One region of the Paenibacillus sp. OSY-SE genome, then DNA from elsewhere that is predicted to be linked to it. Evidence: riboswitches for the same ligand, from Rfam matches in the RefSeq annotation. Region 1 holds a riboswitch; the other holds the start of a gene.
What was found. Region 1 has a riboswitch for glycine ahead of gcvH (glycine cleavage system protein GcvH). Riboswitches for the same ligand answer to the same signal wherever they lie in the genome.

Region 1 (4,359 bases):
ACCACGTGATTGATAACGACAGGCACATGATGATCATAGAGACCGGCGCCCAAGAAGCTGGTATATCGTTCAAAGTCGGCGTTCTTATCCGCCAATTCCTTCATATGCTTCAGCAGGGCTGCTTCGTCAAGCGCCTCGGACATCGGCAGAACGCCCGGATAGCGAACGGAAGCAGGGATATCTTGAAATAGTTCCTCAATGGAGGAGATGCCGATGACCTTCATCATGTCCGCTTGGTCCTGTGCCGTCATCGGGATATAGCGATGCTTCATAGTTGGATTCGCTCCTTCTGTTTAGTTCGTCGCTCTTTTGTAGAATGGGGCTTTGATGACACGGGCCTTCAGCTGCTTCCCGCGAATTTCGACCATTACTTCCGTATCCAGCTCACTGTAAGCGGCATCAATTAAGGCAAGGCCTAGATTGCGCTTGAGTGTAGGGGACTGCGTTCCCGTCGTTACCTCGCCAACAGGATTCTCGTTGATTAATACAGGATAGTGGGAGCGTGGAATGCCCTTGTCTATCATTTCAATTCCGACAAGCTTGCGGCGAGGCCCATCAGCCTTCTGGCTGGCGAGTGCTTCCCGTCCGATGAAGTCTCCCTTATCCAGCTTGACGAAGAAACCAAGTCCTGCTTCAAGCGGCGAAATGTCGGCCGATATTTCTTGCCCATATAGCGGAAGCTTCGCTTCGAACCGCAGCGTATCACGCGCTCCCAACCCAGCAGGTACAAGCCCGTGCGCTTCGCCTGCTCTCATTAGCTCTGTCCATACCTGAGGCGCGTCTTCTGCTGCTACATACAGCTCAAATCCGTCTTCCCCGGTATACCCGGTACGGGAAATCAAGGCGCGCACGCCGCAGACGGCAGCGTCCGTCACAAATTGAAAAGGCTTCAGCTCAGCCAGCGGCGCGTCCGTAACATGAGCCGCGATCGCTTGCGCATTAGGACCTTGCAGCGCGAGCAATGCCGTGCTGTCAGACTTATTCTCTAGGACGACGTCGGCAGGGAGATGTTCTTGAAGCCATGCGAAGTCCTTGTCAATGTTGGAAGCATTGACCACCAGCATGTAATGATTTGCAGCCAGCCGATAAATGAGAATATCGTCGACGACGCCTCCGTTCGGATTGCATAAGAGGGAATACTGTGCTCTCCCGTCGACGAGACGGGTGACATCGTTCGTCGTCACGTGCTGCAGAAAGGCTTCTGCCGAAGAACCGCTTACCATAAATTCGCCCATATGGGAGACGTCGAACAAGCCTGCCTGAGTGCGGACGGCTTCGTGTTCCTTCTGAATGCCGCTGAATTGCACCGGCAGTTCCCATCCGCCGAAGTCGATGCAGCGAGCGCCGGGATAGTCGGCGTATAACGGGAATATCGGTGTTCTTTTTAACTGTGACATGACTTCACCTCGATCGTCTTATTAGTTAGGTATTGATAAAATAAAAAGACAGGCAGAAGAAAGCCAGCATGCCTGCGCCTACTGTATTCCTTCCGCTCTGTCCTTTGTACCTGAGAGTTACCTCGCGCATTCGCATACGCGAACGTTCCGAGTTTCCCCTTGGGTGACTCTAGTGAAAGAGTTCTCTCCAGAGATGCGTCCGGTAAAAGTCCTTTTGCCTGAGAGATTCACCCGTATGGGCTTACTCCTTCGGCGTTACCTGAGTGCGGTAATCTCTCCCCTTACCATCATTCGCGTGTGCAGTTGTTATACCTACATTATTACTTGATGCTTCCACACATTGTCAATCCATTTTTTGCGGATTGAAAAAAATGTTGTCCGAAATATTGACATATATCGAAGGCTGAACTACGCTATAGATGCGTGTTTTTGAACAACCTAGATTGATGTAAAATGCAACCTTGTTAAATTCATACAACGCGGATGAAGATGATTGGGAGAGACCGACACGGGGTTCCTTGTGCCGGCACCGAAGGAGCAAGCTGCCAACCTGCCGATTGGCAATTAATCTCTCAGGTACATGTACCGTCATCTGACGCAGCTCTGGAGAGCGCATTAGCCACCCAAGGGGTAAATTCGATCGTGTCCATATCGGCAGGATCGAGCACAAACTCTCAGGTACCGAGGACAGAGAAGAGGGCGAATAAGGCCTTTTCTTGTCTTTTTTTTACATGCGTATCTACACTACCAACTACAATTATGATGAAGAAATGAGGCGTTAGCATGAGTGAAGTGAAAGAGAATTTATTGTACAGCGAAGAACATGAGTGGGCTTTCGTCGTCGATGAACGCACCGTACGCATCGGAATTTCCGATCATGCACAGGCTCAATTGGGAGATATCGTATTTATTGAATTTCCTGAAATCGGTTCCACGCTTTCTGCGGGTGACAGCATGGGTTCAATTGAATCGGTAAAGACGGTATCGGAGCTGTATTGTCCTGTCAGCGGAAAGATTACGAAGGTGAACACCGGGCTGGAGGATGCGCCGGAACAGGTGAACAGCGCGCCTTACGACGGTGGTTGGCTTGCCGAACTCGAGATCGAAGGCAGCATGGAGGAAGCGCTCAAGCATTTGTTAAGCGCGGAGAAATATCAGGAGCTTATCGATTAAGCACAAGCAGCGAGATAGCAAGCGACACCTCCCAGTAATCGCGTTATGCGATCAGTGGGGGGTGTTTTTGCATTCGCAAGAAAGGATATAGAGCGTGGTGTCTGGAATCATATATAAGAACTACTACGGTCGAAGCAAGCCCCATTGGAAAATATAGAGCAGGGTGTACGGATTGGGCGGCTAACGGCATATAGACTGTATTCTGTACAGTGAATTTGGCTACATCTCTGACCAAAAATTCGAAGTTAGTAAAGAAGAAATACTGAACAAGGTTACGATTAACATAAGCTTAAAAAACTTAGAAATACCATATATTAAGAAAGAAATGAACGAGGAAGACGATCACGAACGATACAGTGATTTGAGATTGAAGGAATTGACTTATCATTTTACACTAATAATGATGTTGATGAAGTTGCTCTATTTATGAAAAAAATTGTTATAATTGAAAAGAGGACATACTGTGTTAAGACAGCTGGTAAACTTTGCGACCTAATTAACAGACGGAAAGAGCTAAAAGACAGATCTCCTTAAAAATTACTAGAATGGATGTAAGGTGTATGAACTACAAACTAACAAGCAAAGCAGAAGAAATAAGCAAGTCTGAGGAATTACTATATGAGGTCTTGTTTAAACCGATTGGCTTAGACCAATCAGCGAGACAGCTGCTTAAAATTCCGGGAGACGAGTATCATTTTGTGGCGATGGAAGAGGATGAAGTACCCGGAGTGATGCTTGAGGAGAATTCGATTGAACAGACAAACTAGACTGCATTCAAGCATCTTTGGCATCATTATTTTAATATTGCTATTCACTGTATCTCTCAACACCGATGATAGTGAAGCGGTCATAAAAACGCAATACGAGCCTGACCAATATACAAGCGACGACCTTCAAATTATAGACACCAAAACGGGAGACTTGTTACATATAGGCATGACTAAACAAGAAATTACGGAGCTGTACGGCAAAGAGGACAAAATCCAGTTTAACCTGTACCAATATGGCGGATTGCGCATCGCTTATCGAGATGATGTCGTGGTCCAATTTTTCCTATCCATTAATGATAATCAATCGAATCGATTTCAAACGTACAGAGAAATTGGTTTAGGAGATTCATTAGAACAACTTCTGGCTAATTATGGTGAGAAGCATGCTAATCTTTCTGATTCTTATGGTGCTACAAGAATAACGTATATCGTAAAGAAGAACGGAAATGAATTAGAAACGGTAGATTTCAATGATCCCGCTTTGAAGACGGGGGATAAGAAAAGTCTATACTTTATCGATTTTGCCTGTGACGATGAGATAACGGTAATTAATATAGGTGATTTAGAGAGTATACAGAATATGCAATGATGAACCAGAGAATTATAGGGATGTTATTGTGGACGATTTGCAATTAGTCAGTCCGACATTACAATGGTATTCGACCGTCTGAGCGGCGCAAAGGCTATGCCACAAAGCTGTTAGCGCTATCTATGGAAAAGGCTCTGTATTGAAGACTAATCACCGGGCAGGAACATCGCAACATCAGTTTTTTGCGGCGGAGGGTAATGGATGGAATATAAATAAGAAAACGAAAAGCAGCGAGGACTGAGGCAGCGAGGTCTTAGTGAACTTGAATTCCAGCTAAGGAGAGGTCAAATAAATATGTACAAGTTTGAACAAAAAATGAATGAGTTTATTGCTGCGAATCAACTGAAAGCCGAGCATTTGGTGTTGGAGCAGTCTTGCCACTCGGTGAAAGACGCGGCTATTGCTGTAAACGGATCGGAAGATCAATTCG
Region 2 (4,359 bases), on a different contig from region 1:
TTTGCCTGGTTCATACGCAAATCGGTCAAATACTCGATTGGGCTTTTCTTCAGTTTTTGTTTAAAAAGCTGGGAATAGTACGAGGGGTGCATACCCGCCATGTCCGCCAGCTTCCCTAGGGTGATATCCGTATGATAAGTCTGCTGCATGTACTGAATCGTGCCTTCTAGCGATTTTTCGGTGCGCTCGGAAATAGGCGCCGCTTTGTTATCCAATAGTACGCACAGCAGCTCATGCAAGTACAATTGCTTGCGTGAATCTTCCATTTCGTTTAGAGAAGCTCTGCCCCTAGTCAATAATTGAATCAGATGCCGAACGCGTTGGTACTGCTTGACCCGTATTTCCCCATGTTCGGGAAGCGTTGACTCCTTCTCATACACTCTTCTCAGCTCGGTCCATTCCGTAACGCGAAACATGTCAAACGCAATTCTGCACAGACTCAGACATTGAGTCGGGTCGCTCTCAGCTGCAAGTGCGAAGCCAGCAGGCAACAAATAAACGGATTTCCGTGATAGATCTATCGGTTGAAGTTCATCGTTCATGTATAATTTTCCGTGACCCTCCGTCACGAACAATAAGGTATGAGAAGCAAGCTCATGTCTCTCCCAGCCCGACGTAGCATCGACTGCTATGCATTCGATTTGTTTGATTTGAAGCAATGCTTTATGTAAAAAAATATGATGTTTCCCTTCGTCCACTTCTCTTTCCTCCAGCTTCATCTAAATCTAAACATAATGATTTTTCGATATGAGTAAGAATGATTCTCAATGTCAGGTTCTTATTTTCTCATGCTTGGTTCCATCTGTCCAATGTTCACAGCACAGAATTAACAAGTTGCCTTGATTTACATAAAAAAATCTCGTCTCCCTAAGAGACGAGATGAACTCACGGTACCACTCTTGATAACAGATTGAACAACAAAAGAAGCAGCTCCAACCTTTTATCCTCTCACTTTTTATGTGTTTTCATATGCTTCAGATAAAGACGAGTTTCCGTCACAACCACACCGGATAGACCTAGCAGCGCGACGAGGTTCGGCAGAGCCATTAAGCCATTCACAATGTCCGAGAGCTGCCAAATCAGCTCAAGCTTGATGAACGCGCCCAGACCGATCAGGACGATGAACACGATGCGGTAAGGCAGAATGGATTTGACTCCAAATAAATATTCCATGCAACGTTCGCCGTAATAATTCCAGCCTAGAATCGTGGTAAAAGCGAACAGTATAAGGCAAAACATCAAAATGATGGATCCATACGGCATAGCTGCATCAAACGCCGCTTGGGTCATCTCTGCCCCATCAGTCGAGCCGTTCCAAACCCCGGTTATAATCAATGTCAATCCCGTCAGAGAACAAATAATAATCGTATCGAAAAATGTGCCCGTCATGGATACAAGCCCTTGCTCCGCAGGCCACTTCACCTTTGCCGCAGCTGCCGCAATCGGAGCGCTGCCCAGACCAGATTCATTGGAAAATACACCTCTTGCGATACCATTCCGAATCGCCATCATGACCGTTGCGCCGAGGAATCCGCCCCCTGCTGCTGTCGCGTTAAAGGCGCCATGTAATATGAGCGACAGCGCATGAGGAATCTGATCCGCAAAAACAATAAGGACAATGCTGCTCGCTATCAAATAAATAATGGCCATCACAGGTACGACTTTGGTCGTTACATGCGAGATGCTCTTGAGCCCCCCAATTGTCACCAATGCTGTCAAAAGAGTCACAACACCCGCCGTAACAACTACGGGGATGCCCAAGCTTGACTGCGCGGAAGACACGATTGCATTGATTTGCGGGAAGGTGCCCACTCCAAACAGTGCAACCAATACTCCGCTCACGGCGAAGAAAACGGCAAGCGGTTTAAATTTAATGCCCAAACCTTTTTCAATGTAATACATAGGGCCGCCCGATATCTGTCCATTATCGTCAATCTTCCGAAATTTTACGGCCAATAGTCCTTCTGCATACTTGGTTGCCATTCCAAAGAACGCCGCCATCCACATCCAAAATAACGCACCAGGTCCACCTATTTTAATCGCAGTAGCTACCCCGACAATGTTGCCCGTACCGATCGTTGCCGCCAAAGCGGTAGCCAGCGCACCAAAGCTGGTTACGTCACCTTCGCCTTCATTTTTAGCTTTGAACACGAGCTTTAGGGCAAGAGGCAGACGAATCACCTGCAGCAATCCAAGGCGGAATGTAAATATAATTCCCGTTCCTACCAACAAAATAAGAAGCGGCGGCCCCCATACAAAACGATTCACGCTGCCTAACCATTGTTCTATCATGTGCATAGAAATTCCCCTCATGATCTTTATTTATTGCCGAACGACATGAAAAAGAGCCAAATCGGTTGATTTGACTCCGGGGACATTTTTGCAGAATAGCAAATACGAGAATAAGTGAGATTAGTCACAATTCCAACGCAAAACGATGCCTGCACTTCTGCAATCCCTGTCCTTTTACCTGAGAGTTTTAACGTGTGAAATCACCCGTATTGCCCCTTCGGTGCTCCATGACGGAGTCTCTCCAGAGTCCTGTCCATCTACGGTCCTGCTTGCATTGCATTCGAATTCTTCATTCGATAATTCAAGCGCCTGAGAGCTTTACCCCTTCGGCCAGACTGCTGCCTGTCTCCCGTAAACTTCATCCAGCTATAAAGTTTTATACTACATTATAGAGAACAGACTATCATTTCGCAAGGCTGATTAAATGGTAATATATCCCCCGAGGCTCTCTTTAGCCTTCACTTATGCACGTTCATGAATATATGCAATGAATATGCAATAAAAATGTACATTATGCGTATTTCTCCCTTTTCTACCCATAGAGCATAATTGATGGGCCTCCAGGGTGAATAAAAAATCTCGCCTCATGAAGAGACGAGATGAACCCGCGGTGCTATTCATTTTATCGAATTAGGCTAAATCTTTCACTCCGGCAATCGGTAAACAGCGAACGGCTCTCCATAGCGGAAAGGATAACTGATTTGATCCAGCTCTTCCAGTTGATTCGCATCCAGCTTTATCGAGATGCTGTGCAGATTCTCCTCTAGTTGTTCAACCTTTGTAGCACCAACGATAACGGTTGACACGGAAGGTCTGTGAATGAGCCAAGACAGGGAAAGCGCACCGGGAGTGCAGCCTAAGTCGTGAGCAACACTGCTAATATTTCTGCTCAGAGCAATGCGGTCATCATTAAGGAACTTACTAAAATTAGGATCGGTTTCCGCCCGCGAACCTTCCGGTACCGCTTCCGTAGAACTGTATTTCCCGCTCAAAATACCACCGGCCAGCGGAAAATACGGGATGATGCCAATCCCCTGATCCTGACATAGAGGGACGAGCTCTTGCTCTGAAGTCCGATCGGCGAGAGAGTAGCTTGTCTGAATGGACACATAGCGGTTCAATCCAAGGTGCTCACTAATACCTACAGCCTTCATCAACTCCCACGCGGCATAATTCGACGCCCCGATGTATCGTATTTTTCCCGAACGAACCATGTCGTCCAATGTTCTTAACGTTTCTTCCAGCGGTGTATGGGGATCGAACGTGTGGATTTGATAGAGATCGACATAATCCGTCTTCAACCGCATCAGACTGTTGTCCAGCTCTTGCTGCAAGTGGCAGCGCGACGACCCGCGATCATTCGGACCTTCCCCGCGAACTAACCCGGCTTTTGTCGCCAACACCACGTTATGACGTCTTCCTTCCAATGCCTGTCCGATAATTCGCTCTGATTCGGAATTCGCATAAATATTGGCCGTGTCTATAAAATTGATCCCGTGATCCAAAGCCTTATGTATAATTCGGATCGAGGTCTGTTTGTCGGAACGTTTCCCGAATGCGTTCGTCCCTAATCCTAATGCAGACACTTTCAACCCGCTATTGCCAAGGCGGCGAAAATTCATGATAACCAGCTCCTCTTTTCAATATTCATAGTGCTGTTTATATGTAGCAATTATACCATAATGGAACAAACTTACGATTGGAGAAAGGACGTTGAACTTGCTTAGGCTGAGCAACCATTCGTTGCTTGCAGAGCGAACGGCGTTTCTATAATTCCCCGACAAATGTATGGATTGCAAAAAAGCCGTTCCCTGGTTAAATTCCGAGAAGCGGCCTTAGTTTCATCTTGTCTGATTGGAATATTGCAGAGGAGTCAGACCTGTCGTTCTCATAAAAAGCTTCCCCAATCCGGACTCATCCGCCACCTTCTCCATAAAGGAAGGGACGATTTCCATTTTTAGAAAAGATAACAGTTGTCCCCATTGGCAAGAGTGCCTCTCTCCCACAGGGAATATTTGAATGTCGCCTGATGCGGCAATCCCTTCCTGACTGCCTGCATTTTCGAAT

Region 2: another riboswitch for glycine. It lies ahead of A372_RS0112050 (amino acid carrier protein); the one in region 1 lies ahead of gcvH (glycine cleavage system protein GcvH).

The regions. Positions count from the first base shown of each region.
Region 1 is NZ_ALKF01000166.1:37,898-42,256, reverse strand. Features, by position in the region: gene gcvPA (aminomethyl-transferring glycine dehydrogenase subunit GcvPA) at 1-272, opposite strand, end outside; gene gcvT (glycine cleavage system aminomethyltransferase GcvT) at 294-1,397, opposite strand; glycine riboswitch at 1,485-1,593, opposite strand; glycine riboswitch at 1,594-1,688, opposite strand; glycine riboswitch at 1,882-1,994, shown strand; gene gcvH (glycine cleavage system protein GcvH) at 2,181-2,570, shown strand; gene A372_RS0109045 (hypothetical protein) at 3,131-3,337, shown strand; gene A372_RS0109040 (hypothetical protein) at 3,321-3,929, shown strand; partial or broken gene A372_RS37290 (GNAT family N-acetyltransferase) at 3,995-4,063, shown strand; gene A372_RS0109035 (aminoacyl-tRNA deacylase) at 4,224-4,359, shown strand, end outside.
Region 2 is NZ_ALKF01000175.1:47,055-51,413, reverse strand. Features, by position in the region: gene A372_RS0112055 (AraC family transcriptional regulator) at 1-698, opposite strand, end outside; gene A372_RS0112050 (amino acid carrier protein) at 949-2,298, opposite strand; glycine riboswitch at 2,449-2,547, opposite strand; gene A372_RS0112045 (aldo/keto reductase) at 2,937-3,914, opposite strand; gene A372_RS0112040 (hypothetical protein) at 4,134-4,359, opposite strand, start outside.